3 regions of the Streptomyces sp. AF1A genome follow, and region 2 is predicted to be linked to each of the others. Evidence: riboswitches for the same ligand, from Rfam matches in the RefSeq annotation. Region 2 holds a riboswitch; each other region holds the start of a gene.

Region 1 (7,104 bases), on a different contig from region 2:
CCAGCTGGAGAACCGGGTCAACGAGGTCCGGCGGGCCCAGCGGGCCGCGGTGCCGGACCCGACCCAGTACCAGCAGGTGCTGGCCGCCACCAGCAGCCTCACCCGCGACACCCTGCACAACATGGTCCTCGACCGGGTGCTGCACCGGGCCGCGCAGGACGAGGGCGTCACGGTCACCCGCAGGGAGATCCAGCAGATGCGCGCGAGCCTGGAGCAGCAGGCGGGCGGCTCCAAGGGCCTGGAGACCGCCTGGCTGCAGAAGTACGGCATCGCGCCCGCGCGCCTCGACGACAACCTGCGGCTGCAGGTGGAGGCGCAGAAGCTGGCGGCCCGGCTCGGCACCGACCCCACCCAGCCCGCCTTCTGGAAGGCCTTGTCGAAGGCCTCGCAGGAGCTGCACGTCGACCTCAACCCGCGGTACGGCACCTGGGACGTGCAGAAGAGCAGCCGGGTGGACGCCAAGACGCCGTGGGTGCGGGAGGTCTCGACGGCGTCGGGCGGGCAGCCGCTGACGGCGTAGGGCCGCCGGGGAGCCGGAACGGCGGGGCGGCGGGCAGGCCCGAGGAGGGCTCAGTGGTCATACGATCACACGATCCCCCGGGCCTGTGGACAACGGAGATCCGCTCGCCGCCGCGGTGGGTTACGTTCGGAGCGTGAACGCATCCAGCCCCGAAGCCACCGGCGCCGGGCCCACCGGCCCGGACTCCGCCGACCCCGGCCGCATCGTCCTGCTCACCACCAGCCACCGCGTCGCCCCCGGCCTGCTGTCCTGGCCCGCCTGGCAGGCCCTGCGCGCCGCCGACGCCGTGCTCTGCGCGGACGGCGCCCATCCGCAGCTGCCGTATCTGCGGGAGGCCGGGATAGCGGTGACACAGGCCTCGCCCACCGCCGAGGAGCTGGTCGGCGCCTGCGCCGGCGGGCGGAGCGTGGTGGTCGTGGCGACCGGGGAGGGCGAGCCGGCCCTCACCGACGGCCTGGCCAGGCTGGCCGGCACGGGCCGGGTGCGCATGCCGGATCTGGAGCTGCTGCCCGCCTCCTACGACCTGCCCGGCGCCCGCCTGCTCGACCTCGTCCAGGTCATGGACCGCATTCGCGCCGAGTGCCCCTGGTCCTCCCGGCAGACCCACGAGGGCCTGGCCAAGTACGGCATCGAGGAGGCGTACGAACTGGTCGAGGCGATCGAGGCGGGCGACCGCGCGGAGCTGCGCGAGGAGCTCGGCGACGTCCTCCTCCAGGTCGTCTTCCACTCCAGCATCGCCGAGGAGGACCCGGACGAGCCGTTCTCCATCGACGACGTGGCCGCCGGCATCGTCGCCAAGCTGATCCACCGCCACCCGCACGTCTTCGGCGACGAGAAGGCCGAGACCCCGGAGGACGTCAAGGAGCACTGGCTGCGCACCAAGGCCGAGGAGAAGCGGCGCACCTCGGTCACGGAGGGCGTCCCGCTCGGCCAGCCCGGCCTGGCCCTCGCCGCCAAACTCGCCTCCCGCACCCGCATCGCCGGCCTGGACGTCCCCCTCCCCCGGGGCGAGGGCGTCGGCTACGAGCTCCTCGCGCTCGCCGTGCGCGCCGAAGCCGACGGCATCGACCCGGAAGCGGCCCTGCGAGCAGCGGCCCGCGCCTACCGGGACGCGATACGCGCGGCGGAGGGCCCCGGCCCGAACGAGAGCCGGTAGCCCGCCGCCGGATACGGTCGAGGGGTGACCGAGCAGTACCGCCCCGACGACGGCGCGCCCGCCCTCTTCGGCTGGGAGTTCGCCTCCGACCCGTATCCCGCCTACGCCTGGCTGCGACAGCACGCGCCGGTGCACCGGACGCGACTGCCCAGCGGGGTCGAGGCGTGGCTGGTGACGCGGTACGCCGACGCCCGGCAGGCCCTGGCCGACCAGCGGCTGAGCAAGAACCCGGCGCATCACGACGAGCCGGCGCACGCCAAGGGCAAGACCGGCATTCCGGGCGAGCGGAAGGCCGAGCTGATGACGCATCTGCTGAACATCGACCCGCCGGACCACACCCGGCTGCGCCGGCTGGTCAGCAAGGCGTTCACGCCCCGCCGGGTCGCCGAGTTCGCGCCGCGGGTGCAGGAGCTGACCGACCGGCTCATCGACGGCTTCGCCGCCCGCGGCAGCGCCGACCTCATCCACGAGTTCGCCTTTCCGCTGCCCATCTACGCCATCTGCGACCTGCTCGGCGTCCCGCGCGAGGACCAGGACGACTTCCGGGACTGGGCGGGCATGATGCTGCGACATACAAAAGCGGGGCACGGCGGGGGGCGGCGCGGCGGGGTCGCCCGGTCGGTCAAGATGATGCGCGGCTACCTGGCCGAGCTGATCCACAGGAAGCGGCAGGCGCTGCCCGCCGAGCCCAGGCCCGGCGAGGACCTCATCTCCGGTCTCATCCGCGCCTTCGACCACGGCGAGCACCTCACCGAGAACGAGGCCGCCGCGATGGCCTTCATCCTGCTGTTCGCCGGCTTCGAGACCACCGTCAACCTCATCGGCAACGGCACGTACGCCCTGCTCACCCACCCCGAGCAGCGCCACCGTCTCCAGGACTCCCTCGCCCGGGGCGAGCACGGCCTCCTGGCGACCGGAGTGGAGGAACTCCTGCGCTACGACGGCCCGGTGGAGCTGGCCACCTGGCGCTTCGCCACCGAGCCGCTCACCATCGGCGGGCAGCGCATCGCGCCCGGCGACCCCGTGCTCGTCGTCCTGGCCGCCGCCGACCGGGACCCGGAGCGGTTCGCCGACCCGGACGTGCTGGACCTCGCCAGGCGGGACAACCAGCACCTCGGCTACGGGCACGGCATCCACTACTGCCTCGGCGCGCCGCTCGCCCGCCTGGAAGGGCGAACCGCGCTGGCCACGCTCCTGTCCCGGCTGCCCGACCTGCGGCTCGGGGCCGATCCGGCCGATCTGCGGTGGCGCGGCGGGCTCATCATGCGGGGCCTGCGCACCCTGCCCGTGGAGTTCACCCCGGAGGCCGGAAAGGCCGCAGAACGGCAAACGTGAAGGGCGTTCAACTATGTGATCTTCACGTGATCTGCGCGGCATGAACTTGTGACAAGTGATCGTCTGCCTATACGTTCACCCATCAGTGTGGCGGCACACGTCGCCGCCACGCGGTTCTGCCGTCGCACGAAAGGCTTCCGCATGCTCTCCGGGAACGGTCGTCACCGTCGCCCCCGTCAGGCTCCGGCCCTCCTCGTCGCGGCCGGAGTGACCGGCTCCGCCATCGCGATCCCCCTCCTGGGCGCCGCGAGCGCCAACGCGGCCGACGGAACCACGTGGGACAAGGTGGCCGAGTGCGAGAGCGGCGGCATCTGGAGCGCGGACACCGGCAACGGCTACCACGGCGGCCTGCAGATATCCCAGGCCGACTGGGCCAAGTACGGCGGCACGCAGTACGCCCCGAGCGCCGACCGGGCCAGCCGCTCGCAGCAGATCGCCGTCGCCGAGAAGATCCTCGCCGACCAGGGCACCACTCCCTGGGCCACCTGCGCCCTGCTGTCCGGGCTGACCTCCAACACGGGTTCCGTGGACGTCGACACGGGCGTCGGCGGCTCCGGCCACGGCCACGATTCGGGCGACTCGTCCGGATCGAGCGACACCTCCGACTCGTCCGGCTTGTCGGATTCCCTGCCCTCGTCCGACGCCAACTCCGGCTCCGGCGACGGCTCGTCCTCCGACTCGACGGTCTCGGCGACCCCCGGCTCCGCCGGGGACGCGACGGCGGACCCGGGGACGGCCACCGGCTCCCCGGAGACCAAGACCCCCAAGTCGGACAAGTCGCCCTCTATCGACACCGGAGCCTCCCAGGGTGACACCGCCTCCCCCCCTGCCATCCCTCCGGTGGGCGAAGCGGACAATTCCCAGCAACCCGTCGCTTCTTGGAGCCTGGTGGACACCGGCTCCCTCGGCAGCGGCGGGCGTCACCGTGGCGGCAGTGCGGACGAAAGCGCGGCAAACGGACAGAACGCCACCTCGTCCGGCCGGCACGCCTCTCCGGGGGCCGGCGCCTACACCGTCCGCGAGGGCGACACCCTCGCCTCCATCGCCGACTCCCTTGACGTCGACGGCGGATGGCACGCCCTCTACTCCGCGAACAAGAAGGCCATCGGCGCCGACCCGAACCACATCAATGCCGGTCAGACCCTGAAAGTCGGTACGGAAACGGACGCGGACTAGCGGGAGTTGACGCCCCACTTCGCACCTGATGTCCGGTTCGGTGAAAGTGTGGGATGAGTCTCAGAAGCCCTGATCGCCTTTGAAATTCCGCCGACCGCCTGTCTACGGTCGATCCGCTCGTCCTCACGAGCCCCGGCAGCCGCAACGCCGAATCCTGCCAGCGGTTGCCCGGGAACAGTCGTCGCGTCATGCGCCGCAGGCAGGAGCGGGGGACCCAAGGTAGGTGCCGGTCCCGGCGGTTGACGCCGGACCGGCTCGGGGTGAAGCCGCGCCTCACGAGAGGGGCGCGGCCGGGCAACTCAACCGGCCCGAACCCGACAGCTCACCTCGCAGGCGTCGGTGAGGGGATCGATCCATGCTGTTCTCCGGCAAGGGCAAGCACCGTCGCCCGTCCAAGACCAACCGTGCCGTCGCGATCGCCGGTGTCACCGGTGCCGTGGTCGCCGCCCCGCTGATGGCGGCCGGCAACGCCTCCGCCGCCACCGCCTCGCAGTGGGACGCGGTCGCCCAGTGCGAGTCCGGCGGCAACTGGTCCATCAACACCGGCAACGGCTACTACGGCGGTCTGCAGTTCTCCGCCTCCACCTGGGCCGCGTACGGCGGCACCGCCTATGCCCCGCAGGCCAACCAGGCCACCAAGGCGCAGCAGATAGCCGTCGCCGAGAAGGTCCTCGCCTCGCAGGGCAAGGGCGCCTGGCCGGTCTGCGGCAAGGGCCTGACGAGCACCCCGTACAACGGCTCCGCGCCGACCGCCTCGAAGAGCACCACCACCCGCTCCGACCGGCAGGCCGCCACCCGCTCCACCACGCGTACGGCGCCGAAGGCGAGCAGGACCGTCACCACCCCGACCGGCACGAAGGTCAAGAAGGGCGACGGCGAGTACAAGGTTGTCAAGGGTGACACCCTCAGCTCCATCGCCGTGCGGCACCACGTCCGGGGCGGCTGGCAGAAGCTGTTCCAGCTGAACAAGGACATCGTGCGGGACGCCGACCTCATCTACCCGGGCCAGCAGCTGCACCTCAAGTAAGCCCGGCCCACCCCGTCGGCCGGCTCTCCGGCCGGCCCCCGTCCCCACGGACTCCCCGCCCCGGCGCGTGTTCCCCCGTACGCGCCGGGGCGGGGTCTTTTTGCGTGTCCTGTGCACCCACCCTTTGTTCCGCGAGTGAACAATAGGTACCGTCTGCGTGTCCCTTCCGTCCACGGGGCGGTCGGTCGGTGGCCGGCGCCCCTGGGACGGTTAGGCTCTAGTCGCAAGGCACAGCCGTAAGGCACACAGCCCCGCACTTTCAGCGTCACATCCAAGAAGGAGATGCTCGTGCCGTCCATCGACGTCGTCGTAGCCCGGGAAATCCTGGACTCCCGAGGCAACCCCACGGTCGAGGTCGAGGTCGGCCTCGACGACGGCAGCACCGGTCGTGCCGCCGTCCCGTCCGGCGCCTCCACCGGCGCCTTCGAGGCCATCGAGCTCCGTGACGGCGACCCCAACCGCTACCAGGGCAAGGGCGTCGAGAAGGCCGTCCTCGCGGTCATCGAGCAGATCGGCCCGGAGCTGGTCGGCTACGACGCCACCGAGCAGCGCCTGATCGACCAGGCCATGTTCGACCTGGACGCCACCGACAACAAGGGCTCCCTCGGCGCCAACGCCATCCTCGGCGTCTCCCTGGCCGTCGCGCACGCCGCCTCCGAGGCGTCCGACCTGCCGCTCTTCCGCTACCTGGGCGGTCCGAACGCGCACCTGCTGCCGGTGCCGATGATGAACATCCTGAACGGCGGCTCGCACGCCGACTCCAACGTGGACATCCAGGAGTTCATGATCGCCCCCATCGGCGCGGAGTCCTTCTCCGAGGCCCTGCGCTGGGGCACCGAGGTCTACCACACCCTGAAGAAGGTCCTGAAGAACAAGGGCCTGTCCACCGGCCTCGGCGACGAGGGCGGCTTCGCCCCGAACCTCGGCTCCAACCGCGAGGCCCTCGACCTCATCCTCGAAGCGATCAAGGAGGCCGGATACGCGCCCGGCGAGCAGATCGCCCTCGCGCTCGACGTCGCCGCGTCCGAGTTCTACAAGGACGGCACGTACCTCTTCGAGGGCAAGGAGCGCTCCGCCGCCGAGATGACGGAGTACTACGAGGAGCTCGTCGCGGCCTATCCGCTCGTCTCCATCGAGGACCCGCTGTTCGAGGACGACTGGGCCGGCTGGAAGGTCATCACCGACAAGCTCGGCGACAAGGTCCAGCTCGTCGGCGACGACCTGTTCGTCACCAACCCCGAGCGCCTGGCCCGCGGCATCGAGGAGGGCGCCGCCAACGCCCTGCTGGTGAAGGTCAACCAGATCGGCTCGCTCACCGAGACCCTGGACGCCGTCGAGCTGGCCCAGCGCAGCGGCTTCAAGTGCATGATGTCCCACCGCTCCGGCGAGACCGAGGACGTCACCATCGCCGACCTGGCCGTCGCCACCAACTGCGGCCAGATCAAGACCGGCGCCCCGGCCCGCTCCGAGCGCGTCGCCAAGTACAACCAGCTGCTCCGCATCGAGGAGATCCTCGACGACGCCGCGGTGTACGCGGGCCGCAGCGCGTTCCCGCGCTTCAAGGGCTGAGCCCTCCCGGGCCACGTCCCGCCAGTCCTCCGTACGTCCCCGTACCCGGTCCCGTACCGTGTCCGGGGACGTACGCACGTGTGAGGCAGACGGCACAAGGGGAGGCGGAGCACCAGATGGCCGTGAAGGACCGGGACCGTTTCTCCACCGCGACCAGGCTGCGGCTGCTCGGCGAACAGACCGCCGCCCGGGTCTACCGCTCCCAGACCAGACGGCAGGCCCGCCGGTCCCGGCTCACCGGCCGGGCGGCGCTGCTCGTCCTGGTGCTGTGCTCCCTGGTCGTCGCGCTCGCCTACCCGATGCGGCAGTACGTCTCCCAGC
Region 2 (7,104 bases):
CCGGAGGCCCTCCGCTTCGGGGGCCGTCCGCTTCGGCGGTCAGCCGGCGCGGTGGACCACCGCGTCGCACAGCTCGATCAGCGCCGCCTTGGCGTCGCACTCCCTCAGCGGCACCAGCGCCGACCGCGCCTCCTCGGCGTACCGGATGGTGTCGCGCCGGGCCTGCTCCAGCGCGGGGTGCGCGCGCAGCGCGGCCAGCGCCTCGGCGTGCCGGGCGTCGTCGCTGAGGTCGGAGTCGAGCAGCTCGCACAGGGCGATGTCCTCGGACAGCCCCATCCGGGCCGCCCGCTCGCGCAGCCGGAGCACGGGCAGGGTCGCGATGCCCTCACGCAGGTCGGTGCCCGGGGTCTTGCCGGACTCGTGGGAGTCGGAGGCGATGTCCAGGACGTCGTCGGCGAGCTGGAAGGCCACCCCGAGGCGCTCGCCGTACTGGGTGAGCACATCCACGACCGTCTCGTCGGCGCCGGACATCATCGCGCCGAACCGGCAGGACACCGCCACCAGCGAGCCCGTCTTGCCGCCCAGCACGTCCAGGTAGTGCTCGACCGGGTCGCGGCCGTCCGTGGGGCCGGCCGTCTCCAGGATCTGTCCGGTGACCAGCCGTTCGAAGGCGAGGGCCTGCACCCGGACCGCCTCGGGGCCGAGGTCGGCGAGGATCTGCGAGGCGCGGGCGAAGAGGAAGTCGCCGGTGAGGACCGCGACGGAGTTGCCCCAGCGGGTGTTGGCGCTGTCCACGCCGCGCCGCACGGCCGCCTCGTCCATGACGTCGTCGTGGTACAGCGTGGCGAGATGCGTCAGCTCCACGACCACGGCCGACGGCACCACGCCCGGCGCGTAGGGGTCGCCGAACTGCGCCGCGAGCATCACGAGCAGCGGCCGGAACCGCTTCCCGCCGGCCCGCACGAGGTGCTGCGCGGCCTCCGTGATGAACGGGACCTCGCTCTTGGTGGCCTCGAGCAAGCCTTCCTCGACAGCCGCCAATCCGGCCTGGACATCGGCTTCCAGAGCCTGGTCCCGCACGCTCAGCCCGAACGGCCCGACGACGGTCACGAGGGGTCTCCTGTCTGCTGGTGTCTGCTGTCGATTACACGGCTTGTCGATAGGTCGCTGCCATCACTCAAGTCAGCGTATCCGGTCCTCTTTCGATCACCGATAGCGCCCACGGGTCCAGCCCGGGCGGTTTCGGAGCACGACCGACATGGATCTGATCAGATGATAGGAAAGGACATTTATTGACTTACTGGGACATAAGAGCTTCGCCGTGAATCGGCCGGAGGGGGTCGACCCCACACCCAGGACGGACCCACCCTGGCGTGCACCCGGGTGGCTCCACCTCCCTCCGCACTCCCGGCCCCCGCCCCGAGAACGACTGGCGCGACGTCAGAGGTTCCACGCCCCTCCACCTCCCGGGCCGCACCCGCGAATCACCCATGTCCGACATGATGCTATTTGCTATTCCGTGAAATGGGTCACGTCACCCATCGGTGCCCCCGGTCGCCCGATCACCCGTTCTCCCTTTGCGCATCGGCGAGTTGAAGGTTGGCAACCGCAAAGGATCAAGTACCCCATACGACTCCGTTCAAGGTCAAATAGGACGTTGTGTGACGCGGGCACTTGTTCCCGACATGTGCTGTCGCATACGTTCCCGACCCGTCGGGCGGAACGCCGAATCCTGCCGCCGCCCGCACGACCCATCGACGAACTCATTCGTACGGCAGGAGCGGGGGATCCAGGTAAGTCGCCGGACCGGACGGCACGCGTCGCACCGGAACGGCTAGGGGTGAAGCCGTGCCTCTCCAGGGCACGGCCGGGCACCTCCCCGCCCGAACCCGACAGCTCACCTCGTAGGCGACGGAGAGGAACACCCCCATGCCTGCTGCCGCCAAGCACCGCCGCCCCCGCAACAACCGCCTCGCCCGCACGCTCGCCGCCGTCGGAGCCGGCGCCGGCGTCCTCGCTCTGCCGATCATCGGAGCGACCACCGCCTCGGCGGCCCCGGCCACCGCCCCCGCCGCCACGACCCCGACGGTCTCCACCACCCCCGCCGGGTACCCGAACAACCTCGACGGCTGGATCCGCGAGTCGCTCGCGATCATGGCCGAGAAGGGCATCCCGGGCAGCTACAACGGCATCTACCGCAACATCATGCGGGAGTCCTCCGGCAACCCGAACGCCATCAACCTGTGGGACTCCAACGCGGCCAAGGGCATCCCGTCCAAGGGCCTGCTCCAGGTCATCGACCCGACCTTCAACGCGTACCACGTGGCCGGAACGTCGTACAACATCTACGACCCGGTCGCGAACATCACGGCCGCCTGCAACTACGCGGCGCACCGCTACGGGTCGATCGACAACGTGTTCGGCGCCTACTGATCGGCGCATCCGGCAGGCGCTACTGATATCCCGGTCAGTCGGTCGGGAACAGTCTTTCGAGGACGACGGCGACGCCGTCGTCCTCGTTCGACGTGGTGACCTCATGCGCGACCGCCTTGAGTTCGGCATGGGCGTTGGCCATGGCGACCCCGTAACCGGCCCAGTCGAACATCGGGATGTCGTTGGGCATGTCCCCGAACGCCAGCGCGCGTTCGGCTGCGATCCCCAGCCGCTGTGCCGCCAGCGCCAGTCCCGTCGCCTTGGTCACCCCGCACGGCTGGAGTTCCACGGTCCCCGGACCCGACATGGTGACCGTCGCCAGCGAACCCACCACCGACCGCGCGATGGCCGCCAACTCGTCGTCCGGCACGGTGGCATGGCGCAGCAGTACCTTGCTGATGGGCGCGCACCACAGGTCGTCGCGCCGACCCACCCGGACCGCGGGCAGGGTCGGGTGGGGCATCAGATAGCCGGGCTCGATGAGCGTGAGCCCGTCCACGCCGTCCTGGTCGACGGCCGCGTACACCTGCCCCACCTCGGCCTCGATCTTGCCGAGCGCGGTCTCGGCCAGTTCCCGGTCCAGCCGGACCGACCACAGCAGGCGATCGGCTCCCGCGTCGTACACCTGTGCGCCCTGCCCGCACACCGCGAGCCCCCTGCAGCCGAGGTCCGCCAGCAGGGGCCGCACCCGGGGGGCCGGGCGGCCGGTCACCACCAGATGCCGGGCACCGGCCCGCACCGCCCGAGCGAGCGCGGCGCGCGACCGGTCGGAGACCGTGTCGTCGCCGCGCAGCAGCGTTCCGTCCAGGTCAGTGGCGATCAGTGCATACGCGGGGGAGGGTGCCATGATCAGAGAATACGGACACCGCGCCCCACCGACTCACCACCCACTGCCCGCACTTGTCTGTCCCTGGCCCCAAGTTCCGTCTTTTCAGCCCCTGATGGCGACCGACGTCAGCCGTGGACCGCGGCCGGATGCTTCAGGAGGCGCGGGGAGGCGAACCCCGTGCCGGCGCCCGTGTCCCCGAAGGGCGCTGAGCCGGAAGGGCCACCTCCTGCGAGACTCATTCGGACATTGCGGACTCTTGGGGCATCGTTCGGCAACCCCGGAGGGGTGCCCCGGCGTCCTTTTCACACCGCTCTCGACTTCACACCGCTCTCGACGCACTCCCGCAGCCCTGGCCGGGGCACGTCCCACGTCGCGCCCCGGCACACTGCCCAAGACACGCATCTCAGCCGTAACGTGTGGCGCGACCACATGAAACGCAGCGCCATGCACGGCCCGGATGAGAGTGAGGCAGCACCCCCATGCCCCCCTTCGACGTCCCCGAGGGCGACCCCTTCGGCCCGCACAACCTTCCCTATGGCGTGTTCTCGCCCGCCGGCAGCACGGAGCGGAGGGTCGGCGTCCGGCTCGGGGACCACGTCCTCGACGTGGGCGCGGCGGCCGCCGCGCTCGGCTCGCCGTACCACTCGCTGCTCGCGCACCGCACCCTCAACCCGTTGCTGGCGGCCGGCCGCACCGCGTGGTCCGAGGTGCGGCGCGCCATCACCGCCTGGGCCACCGACCCCACGCACCGCGACGCGGTCGAACCGCTCTTCCACCCCCTGTCCGAGGTGACCCTGCACCTGCCCTTCGAGGTGGCGGACTACGTCGACTTCTACGCCTCGGAGAACCACGCCCGCAACGTCGGCCGGATCTTCCGCCCGGACGCCGAGGACTCGCTCACCCCCAACTGGAAGCACCTGCCGATCGGTTACCACGGCCGTTCCGGCACGGTGATCGTCTCCGGCACGGACGTCGTACGCCCGTCCGGACAGCGCAAGGGCCCCGGCGACCTCGCGCCCGTCTTCGGCCCGTCGATCCGGCTGGACATCGAGGCCGAGGTCGGCTTCGTCGTGGGCGTGCCGTCCGAGCTGGGCAGGCCGGTCGCCCTCGGCGACTTCAGCGAGCACGTCTTCGGGCTGTGCCTGCTCAACGACTGGTCCGCGCGGGACATCCAGGCCTGGGAGTACGTGCCGCTCGGCCCCTTCCTCGGCAAGTCCTTCGCGACCTCGGTGTCGGCGTGGATCACTCCGCTGGAGGCGCTGGAGCACGCGCGCGTGGCGCCGCCGGAGCGCACCCACCCGCTGCTGCCGTACCTGGACGACTCGGCGCCGGGGGTCGAGCCCGGCGGTTACGACCTGCGGATCTCTGTCGCGATCAACGGTCATGTCGTCTCCGAGCCGCCGTTCTCCACCATGTACTGGACCGCCGCCCAGCAACTCGCCCACATGACGGTGAACGGCGCCTGTCTGCGCACCGGCGACCTGTACGGCTCCGGCACGGTGAGCGGACCGGAGGAGCGCCAGCGGGGCTCCCTGCTGGAGCTGACCTGGAACGGCCGCGACCCCCTCGAACTCCCCGACGGCAAGCGCGCCTTCCTGGAGGACGGCGACGTGGTGACCCTGTCGGCCTGGGCACCCGGGGCGAACGGGACCCGCGTCGGACTGGGAGACGTGAGCGGGCGGGTCGTGTCGGGCTGAGCCGGCGGCAGGGCCCCGGGGTCGGGGGCGGTGACACCGTCGCCGACCCCGGGCGCGCACGGGGCGAACCACCGCGCGGGGCGCGGTGGGAGGGGCGCGGGCGAGTGGCGCAGAGCGAACCGGCGCACGAGGCGCGGTGGGAGAGGCGCGGGCAGGTGGCGCGGGAGCAGGCGCGGGCGGGCGGTGCGAGGGGTGTGGCCCCCGGCGGGGTACGGCTTCGGCCGGTTCGTCTCCGGCACCTGACTCGGGGCGCCCGTCTTCGTCATACTGACGGGGCACGCACCACACGCGGCGCGCGCCCGCGCGCCGCTCCCGTGGCACCACCGACACCCGCACGCCTCTCCGACCAGAACCGGAGCCCCGGCATGACCGTCTGCCTGCTCCTGCTGAGCGTCGTCGCCCTGACGGCCGCCGTGCCGGCGCCGCGCGCTCTGACCCGCGCCGACTGGCCCGAGCGGGAACCCGTGGTCGCGTTGTGGGTGTGGCAGTGTCTGGTCGCCACCGTCCTGCTGTGCTGCGTCGCCGCACTCGTGCTGGGCGCGGCGGCCGTCTTCCACACCGTGCGCGACCACGTGTTCGCCCCCGCGCCGCCCGCCGTCACCGCTGCCTACGACCTCTCCGCCGCGCCGGTGTGGGCGGCCGCGCTCACCGTCCTGCTCGCGTGCGGTGCCGCATGGACGACCGCGATGCTGGGCCGCGAACTCGTCGAGGCCCGCCGCAGCCGCGGCCAGGTTCGGGCCCAGCTGCGCGAGCGCGCCCCGGATCTTCCCGCGGGGCTGCCGGCGGCGCGGGGACCGATGCTGGTCCTGGAGGACGAGTACCCGGACGCCTGGTGGATGCCGGGGCATCCGCCGCAGCTGGTCGTCACCACGGGGGCCCTGCAGCGCCTCACCGACCACCAGTTGGACGCCGTCCTGACCCACGAGCGCGGGCACGCGCGCGCCCACCACGACTGGCTGCTGCACCTGTCCACCGCGCTCGCCACCGGTTTCCCGCGCGTGCCGCTCTTCGCCCACTTCTGCGAGCAGACGCACCGCCTGGTGGAACTGGCCGCCGACGACGCCGCCTCCCGTCGCTGCGGGCACCTCACCACGGCTCTTGCGCTGATCGAGCTGAACCAGCACCGGGGTGTCCTCTCCTGTGCCTCCAGCCGCCGCCTCCTCGGGGAGCGCGTGGACCGCCTGCTCGCACCGCCGCCACGGCTGCTGCGCCGGCACCGCGCCCTGACGACGGCGGTGGCCGCGCTCGTACCGCTGCTCCCACTGTTGATCACGTTCGCCCCGGGGCTGACGGCACTGTCCTGACCGGTCCGCCGCATGGCCGCTCGCCGCCCGTGCCGTGGCATCGCGCCCCCAGGCCGGTCCCCGGTCCCCTATGTCCAGGCGTCCGGCTCGGGCTCCTCGTCCTCCACGGAGGCCGCGTCCGCCGGTGCGTCCTCCACGGATCCGGCCGGGGCGTCCAGGGAGGCCAGGACCTCGAGCACGCCTTCCCCGTACGTCGCCAGCTTCTTCTCGCCGACCCCGCTCACCGTGCCCAGCTCGCGCACCGAGCCGGGCCGGCGGGTGACGATCTCCCGCAGCGTGGCGTCGTGGAAGATGACGTAGGCCGGGACGCCCTGCTCCCGCGCCCGGTCGGCGCGCCAGGCGCGCAGCGCCTCGAAGGCGGGCAGCAGTTCGTCGGGCAGCTCGGCCGCGGCGGCCTTGGCCTTGCGGTCGCCGCCGGAGCCGCCGTCCGGCCGCGACCGGGAGGCGGCCGGCTTCTTCGGCTCCTTGCGCAGCGGAACCTCCCGTTCCCGCCGCAGCACCGAACCGCTCGCCCCGGTGAGCACCAGCGTGCCGTACTCCCCCTCGACGGCGAGCAGTCCCTGGGCCAGCAACTGCCGGATGACGCCCCGCCATTCGCCCTCGGTGAGGTCCTGGCCGATACCGAAGACGGACAGCTGGTCGTGGTCGAACTGGATCACCTTGCCGGTGCGCTTGCCGAGCAGGATGTCGACGATCTGCAGGGCGCCGAACTTCTGCCCGCGCTCGCGCTGCAGCCGTACGACCGTCGACAGCACCTTCTGCGCGGCGATGGTGCCGTCCCAGGTCTCCGGCGGGGCGAGGCAGGTGTCGCAGTTGCCGCAGCCCGCCGGATCGGCGTCCTGGCCGAAGTAGGCGAGCAGCTGACCGCGGCGGCACTGCGCCGTCTCGCACAGCGCGAGCA
Region 3 (7,104 bases), on a different contig from region 2:
CCTGTCCTTCTCCGCCTCCAGTTCGATGCGGTCGTACTTGGTGAGCCGGCGCAGCGGGGTGTCGAGGATGTACTGCGTCTGCACGTTGCTCAGCGAGAACCGCTGGATCAGGCGCTCCTTGGCCTGCGCCGAGTTGTCGCTGGACCGGATCAGCCGGATGACCTCGTCGATGTCGACCAGCGCGGTCAGCAGGCCCTCGACCAGGTGCAGGCGGTCGCGCCTCTTGCCCCGCCGGTACTCGCTGCGGCGCCGGACCACGTCGAAGCGGTGGTCGAGGTAGACCTCCAGCAGCTCCTTCAGGCCCAGGGTGAGCGGCTGCCCGTCGACCAGGGCGACGTTGTTGATGCCGAAGGACTCCTCCATCGGCGTCAGCTTGTACAGCTGCTCCAGGATCGCCTCCGGCACGAAGCCGTTCTTGATCTCGATGACCAGGCGCAGGCCGTGCTCGCGGTCGGTGAGGTCCTTGACGTCCGCGATGCCCTGGACCTTCTTCGCGTTGACCAGGTCCTTGATCTTCGCGATGACCTTCTCCGGACCGACCGCGAACGGCAGCTCCGTGACCACCAGGCCCTTGCGGCGGGCGGTCACGGTGTCGATCGTGACGGTCGCGCGCATCTTGAAGGTGCCGCGGCCGGTCGCGTACGCGTCCCGGATGCCGTCCAGGCCGACGATCCGGCCACCGGTGGGCAGGTCGGGGCCCGGGACGTGCTTCATCAGCGCGTCCAGGTCGGCGTTCGGGTGCCTGATCAGGTGGCGGGCGGCCGCGACGACCTCCCGCAGGTTGTGCGGGGGCATGTTCGTCGCCATGCCGACCGCGATGCCCGAGGAGCCGTTGACCAGCAGGTTCGGGAAGGCGGCGGGCAGCGCCACCGGCTCCTGCTCCTGGCCGTCGTAGTTCGGCGCGAAGTCGACCGTGTCCTCGTCGATCGACTCGGTCATCAGGCTCGTCGCCTCGGCCATCCGGCACTCGGTGTACCGCATGGCGGCCGGCGGGTCGTCGTTGCCCAGCGAGCCGAAGTTGCCGTGGCCGTCGACCAGCGGCACGCGCATGGAGAACGGCTGGGCCATGCGCACCAGGGCGTCGTAGATCGACGCGTCGCCGTGCGGGTGCAGCTTGCCCATGACCTCGCCGACGACGCGCGCGCACTTCACATAGCCGCGGTCGGGGCGCAAACCCATCTCGTTCATCTGGTACACGATGCGGCGGTGCACCGGCTTGAGGCCGTCACGGGCGTCCGGCAGGGCGCGCGAGTAGATGACCGAGTACGCGTACTCGAGGTAGGAGCCTCGCATCTCGTCCACGACGTCGATGTCGAGGATCCTCTCCTCGAACGAATCGTCGGGCGGCGGGGTCTTCGTGCTGCGGCGGGCCATCGCTGCCGGCTCCTCCTGATCTTCTCGCTCGCCTTCGGGGCGCGCACCCTTCGGCTCGCTCTTGCTGAAGCGACTGACGGATCTGTCGCGGACCATTGTGGACCGGGGCACTGACAACCCGGGCCGCGACCCGGTCCCAGCGGCCCCGCACGGCACCCGGGGGCCGGCGGTGCCGGGTGCGACGCAGGCTACGCGATCCGCTGTGGGCGTACGTCCAGCGGGAACACCGCCGGGGCCCGGCACACGTTGCATACAGTGGCAGGAACGGCAGGAAAACCGCGGTGTGCACAACCGCCTCCGCTCGCGAAGGGACGTACATGCCCATGGGTCACACGACCACAGCCGAGGCAGGCTCCGGGGGCCTGACAGCGACCGAGCACCGCCTGGCCAACGGTCTGCGCGTGGTGCTCTCCGAGGACCACCTGACCCCGGTGGCGGCGGTCTGCCTCTGGTACGACGTCGGCTCCCGCCACGAGGTCAAGGGGCGTACCGGCCTGGCCCACCTCTTCGAGCACCTGATGTTCCAGGGCTCGGCGCAGGTGCAGGGCAACGGCCACTTCGAGCTGGTGCAGGGCGCCGGCGGCTCGCTCAACGGCACCACCAGCTTCGAGCGCACCAACTACTTCGAGACCATGCCCGCCCACCAGCTGGAGCTGGCGCTCTGGCTGGAGGCCGACCGCATGGGCTCCCTGCTGGCCGCCCTGGACGACGAGTCCATGGAGAACCAGCGGGACGTCGTCAAGAACGAGCGCCGCCAGCGCTACGACAACGTCCCCTACGGCACCGCCTTCGAGAAGCTGACCGCCCTCAGCTACCCGGAGGGCCACCCCTACCACCACACGCCGATCGGTTCGATGGCGGATCTGGACGCGGCCACCCTGGAGGACGCACGCCAGTTCTTCCGCACCTACTACGCGCCGAACAACGCGGTGCTGTCCGTGGTGGGCGACATCGACCCGGTGCAGACCCTCGCCTGGGTCGAGAAGTACTTCGGGTCCATCCCGTCCCACGACGGCAAGCCCGCGCCCCGCGACGGCTCGCTGCCGGAGGTCATCGGCGAGCAGCTGCGCGAGGTCGTCGTCGAGGAGGTCCCGGCGCGCGCCCTGATGGCCGCCTACCGGCTCCCGCACGACGGCACGCGCGCGTGCGACGCGGCCGACGTCGCCCTGACCATCCTCGGCGGCGGCGAGTCCTCCCGCCTGTACAACCGGCTGGTGCGCCGCGACCGTACGGCCGTGGCGGCCGGCTTCGGCCTGCTGCGTCTGGCCGGCGCGCCCTCGATGGGCTGGCTGGACGTGAAGACCTCCGGTGACGTGGAGGTGCCGGTCATCGAGGCCGCCATCGACGAGGAGCTGGCCCGGTTCGCCGAGCGGGGCCCCACGCCGGAGGAAATGGAGCGCGCCCAGGCCCAGTTGGAGCGCGAGTGGCTGGACCGGCTGGGCACGGTCGCCGGCCGTGCCGACGAACTGTGCCGGTACGCCGTCCTGTTCGGCGATCCCCAGCTCGCCCTCACCGCCGTCCAGCGCGTTCTGCAGGTGACCCCCGAGGAGGTGCAGGAGGTCGCCCAGGCGCGCCTGCGCCCCGACAACCGCGCGGTCCTGGTCTACGAGCCGAAGTCCCCGGAGGCCGCCCCGGACGCCGACGTGCCCGAGGACCCGGAGACGGAAGCGACCGTGGAGGCCGGCAACGACAACGAGGAGACGGCCAAGTGACCGAGCTCGCCACCATGGACTTCCACCCGCGGCCGCAGGCCGGCGAGGCCCGGCCGTGGGCCTTCCCGGCGCCCGAGCGCACCGCGCTCGACAACGGCCTGACCGTGCTGCGCTGCCACCGCCCCGGCCAGCAGGTCGTCGCCGTCGAGGTGCTGCTCGACGCCCCCCTGGACGCCGAGCCGGCGGGCCTGGACGGCGTCGCCACGATCATGGCGCGGGCCTTCTCCGAGGGCACCGACAAGCACTCCGCCGAGGAGTTCGCCGCCGAGCTGGAGCGCGCCGGCGCCACCCTGGACTCGCACGCCGACCACCCCGGCGTCCGGCTCAGCCTCGAGGTGCCGGCCTCTCGGCTGGCCAAGGGGCTCGGCCTGGTCGCCGACGCGCTGCGGGCGCCCGCCTTCGCCGAGAGCGAGATCGAGCGGCTGGTGCGCAACCGCCTGGACGAGATCCCGCACGAGCTGGCCAACCCCTCCCGCCGGGCCGCCAAGGAACTCTCCAAGGAGCTGTTCCCGGCGTCCTCGCGCATGTCCCGCCCGCGCCAGGGCACCGAGGAGACCGTCGAGAAGATCGACGCCGCCGCCGTACGCGCCTTCTACGACCGGCACGTGCGCCCGGCCACGGCCACCGCGGTCGTGGTGGGCGACCTCACCGGCGTCGACCTCGACGCGCTGCTCGGCGACACCCTGGGCGCCTGGACCGGCAGGCCGGGCGAGCCGCGCCCGGTGCCGCCGGTGAGCGCCGACGACACCGGACGCGTGGTCATCGTGGACCGGCCCGGCGCGGTGCAGACGCAGCTGCTCATCGGCCGGATCGGACCGGACCGGCACGACCGGGTGTGGCCCGCCCAGGTGCTCGGTACCTACTGCCTCGGCGGCACCCTCACCTCCCGCCTGGACCGCGTCCTGCGCGAGGAGAAGGGCTACACCTACGGGGTGCGCGCGTTCGGGCAGGTCCTGCGCTCCGCGCCGGACGGCTCGGGTGCCGCGATGCTCGCCATCAGCGGCTCCGTGGACACCCCCAACACGGGCCCGGCGCTGGACGACCTGTGGAAGGTGCTGCGCACCCTCGCGGCGGAGGGCCTGACCGACGCCGAGCGGGACGTCGCCGTGCAGAACCTGGTGGGCGTGGCGCCGCTGAAGTACGAGACCGCGGCGGCCGTCGCGAGCACCCTGGCCGACCAGGTCGAGCAGCACCTGCCCGACGACTTCCAGGCGACGCTGTACCGGCAGCTGGCCGCGACGGGCACGGTGGAGGCCACGGCCGCGGTCGTGAACGCCTTCCCGGTGGACCGCCTGGTGACCGTCCTCGTCGGGGACGCCTCCCGGATCAAGGCGCCGGTCGAGGCGCTCGGCATCGGCGAGGTGACCGTGGTGGCGGCCGAGTAGCCGCACGCGCGCGTGGGGCCGGCGTCCTGTCGGCCCAGGCCGGCTCCGCCTCAGCGAGTAGCCGCACGCGCGCGTGGGGCCGTGACGACAGCGTGAACGTGTCGCCCGACGCCCACGCAGGTCGCACGCGCGCGCGTGGGGCCCTGACGGTCGACGGACCGTCAGGGCCCCCTGGTTGTTCCACTCTCTTCCCCCGTGCCCGATTTGGGACGGAGGTTGCCTGTCTGCCCTGTGGGATGCGCTACAAAAGCCCGGATCGGTTTGAGGATCGCAGGCGGGCCCCCTTAGCGTCGTCCGGGCTGTTCGTCAGGCAGTACGCCGCATCCGCGGCAGCGGACAGTCATCGCCGAGTCCCCGTACGGCGCGAGCCAGGGGAGCCGGGGACCCACCGTCCCTGGGGTGAATCGGGCGCCCGCGTGCGAGCGAGGGCTCCCGTAGGAGACCTTCCTGCTCCGAACCCGTCAGCTAACCCGGTAGGCGAGAGGGAAGGAAAGGACCAGCCACTACATGGCGTTCATGTGCGCCACCGGGAAGCACCGCAAGCCCGGCCGGGTCAAGCGCGGCACCGCGCAGGCGGCCGGCATCGCGGCCCTCACGACCACCGGTGTCATCGGCACCCTCGCGGCCTCCCCGGCACTCGCCGCCGAGAACACCGCGGAGCAGACCGGACTGACCCCGGTCCTCACCGTCAGCGACGACGTCGCCGCGCACATCGACGCGCAGGCCGCCGCCCAGCAGCGCGCCGCCGACCAGAAGGCGGCCGAGGCGGCCGCGGCCCTGCGGGCCAAGCAGGCGCGCGAGGCCGAGGCCCGCGCCGCCCGCGAGGCCGAGCGCAGGCGGCTGAACGCCTTCGTCGCCCCGATCGCGCACTCCTACGTCTCCACGGGCTACGAAGCGAGCAGTTCGCTGTGGTCCTCCGGCCACCACACGGGCATCGACTTCCACGCCGTGAGCGGCACCTCCGTGCACGCGGTCGGCACCGGCACCGTCGTCTCCACCGGGTGGGGCGGCGCGTACGGCAACCAGATCGTGATCCGCATGGCCGACGGCATGTACACCCAGTACGGCCACCTGTCGTCCATCGGCGTCACCGTGGGCCAGCGGGTCACGCCCGGCCAGCAGATCGGCCTGTCCGGCGCGACCGGCAACGTCACCGGCCCGCACCTGCACTTCGAGGCCCGCACCACCCCCGACTACGGCTCCGACGTCGACCCCGTCGCCTACCTCCGCAAGCACGGCGTGACCGTCTGACCGAGCGGACGCCCGTACACACGGCGAAGCCCCGGCCCACCGAGCCGGGGCTTTCGCCGTTTTTTCACGGTGCCCACCGGAACGCTGTCCAAAAAATATCCATGGATTACGGACTGGCATCGGAAATTCAGGCGCACTGGAACAGAGTCACGGTACACGCGTCCATCGTCGGCGTTTCACCGGGATGAAGACGGAGGTCGGGCATGCGTATTCCGGCGCACTCGGTGTGCACGGCGATCCGGGACGACATCGTCACCGGGATCCACGAGCGCGGCGGCCGCCTCACCGAGGAAGTCCTGGCCCGCCGCTACGGCGTCTCGCGTGTCCCCGTGCGCGAGGCCCTGCGCACCCTGGAGGCGGAGGGGTTCGTGGTGACTCGCCGGCACGCGGGCGCGTGCGTGGCCGAGCCGACCGAGCAGGAGGCCGCCGATGTGCTGGACATGCGCATGCTCTTGGAGCCGCTCGGGGCCGCCCGGGCCGCGCAGCGGCGCACGGAGGCGCATCTGAAGGTGCTGCGCGGCCTGGTCCGGCTGGGTCAGGAGCGGGCCAGAAGGGGGAACAGCGAGGACCTGCGCTCGCTGGGCGGCTGGTTCCACGAGACGCTGGCCCAGGCCTCCGGCAGCCCCTCACTGACCTCGATGCTCACCCAGCTGCGCCACAAGATCGCCTGGATGTACACGGTGCAGGCGCCGCCGAATCCGGTGGAGTGCTGGGCGGAGCACGGCGCGATCGTGGACGCCGTGGCGCGCGGGGACGGCGAGCGCGCGCGTGCGGTGACGGCGGTGCACACCGAGCGCGCGACCGCCGCGCACCGCCTTCGCCTTCCCGGCGCCGCGGAGCGCGTGAGGACTTCGCAACATGCCGTAAACACGCCGGGCGTGCGGCATTAACAAGGGCGCCGTATACAAGAGGGGATATTCGGCGGCCGTGTATTTCCCGCTGCCCGTTTTCCCGGTGCCGGGGAATTATGGGCCGGTAATGGTGCGGGTGGCCGGCGGCCGACGTCGCCGCGGGGCGCCCGCGCCGAATTCGGCCCGCCGGCCGCGAGAACGCGAAAGCCGCGCCACCCGGTACGGGCGACGCGGCTTCCGGCTTCCGCTCACAGAGCGTCAGACGGTCTCGGGCAGCTCTTCCAGGCCCTCGGCGACCAGCTTGGCCAGACGGTCCAGGGCGGCGTCCGCGCCCTCGGCGTCGGAGGCGAGGACGATCTCCTCGCCGCCCTGGGCGCCCAGGCCCAGGACGGCCAGCATGGAGGCCGCGTTGACCGGCGTGCCGCCGGCCTTGGCGATCGTCACCGGGACGCCTGCGGCCGTGGCGGCTCGGACGAAGATGGAGGCGGGGCGGGCGTGGAGGCCCTCGGCCCAGCCGACGTTGACGCGGCG

Evidence for each region. A riboswitch is a leader RNA that binds a small molecule or an ion and turns the genes downstream of it on or off. The one in region 2 is predicted to bind cyclic di-AMP.
Region 1: another riboswitch for cyclic di-AMP. It lies ahead of ACLU3S_RS11535 (transglycosylase family protein); the one in region 2 lies ahead of ACLU3S_RS12060 (transglycosylase SLT domain-containing protein).
Region 3: another riboswitch for cyclic di-AMP. It lies ahead of ACLU3S_RS19285 (M23 family metallopeptidase); the one in region 2 lies ahead of ACLU3S_RS12060 (transglycosylase SLT domain-containing protein).

Annotation. Positions count from the first base shown of each region.
Region 1 is NZ_JBLEBI010000027.1:9,147-16,250, forward strand. It holds gene ACLU3S_RS11515 (SurA N-terminal domain-containing protein) at 1-520, shown strand, start outside; gene ACLU3S_RS11520 (nucleoside triphosphate pyrophosphohydrolase) at 654-1,676, shown strand; gene ACLU3S_RS11525 (cytochrome P450 family protein) at 1,701-3,011, shown strand; gene ACLU3S_RS11530 (transglycosylase family protein) at 3,153-4,187, shown strand; cyclic di-AMP (ydaO/yuaA leader) riboswitch at 4,369-4,538, shown strand; gene ACLU3S_RS11535 (transglycosylase family protein) at 4,543-5,214, shown strand; gene eno (phosphopyruvate hydratase) at 5,497-6,783, shown strand; gene ACLU3S_RS11545 (FtsB family cell division protein) at 6,900-7,104, shown strand, end outside.
Region 2 is NZ_JBLEBI010000029.1:15,118-22,221, forward strand. It holds gene ACLU3S_RS12055 (polyprenyl synthetase family protein) at 40-1,050, opposite strand; cyclic di-AMP (ydaO/yuaA leader) riboswitch at 1,686-1,864, shown strand; gene ACLU3S_RS12060 (transglycosylase SLT domain-containing protein) at 1,870-2,373, shown strand; gene ACLU3S_RS12065 (HAD family hydrolase) at 2,408-3,220, opposite strand; gene fahA (fumarylacetoacetase) at 3,682-4,899, shown strand; gene ACLU3S_RS12075 (M56 family metallopeptidase) at 5,265-6,203, shown strand; gene recQ (DNA helicase RecQ) at 6,272-7,104, opposite strand, start outside.
Region 3 is NZ_JBLEBI010000066.1:23,554-30,657, forward strand. It holds gene ACLU3S_RS19270 (DNA gyrase/topoisomerase IV subunit A) at 1-1,374, opposite strand, end outside; gene ACLU3S_RS19275 (M16 family metallopeptidase) at 1,692-3,086, shown strand; gene ACLU3S_RS19280 (M16 family metallopeptidase) at 3,083-4,471, shown strand; cyclic di-AMP (ydaO/yuaA leader) riboswitch at 4,806-4,966, shown strand; gene ACLU3S_RS19285 (M23 family metallopeptidase) at 4,979-5,722, shown strand; gene ACLU3S_RS19290 (GntR family transcriptional regulator) at 5,926-6,612, shown strand; gene ACLU3S_RS19295 (HPr family phosphocarrier protein) at 6,832-7,104, opposite strand, start outside.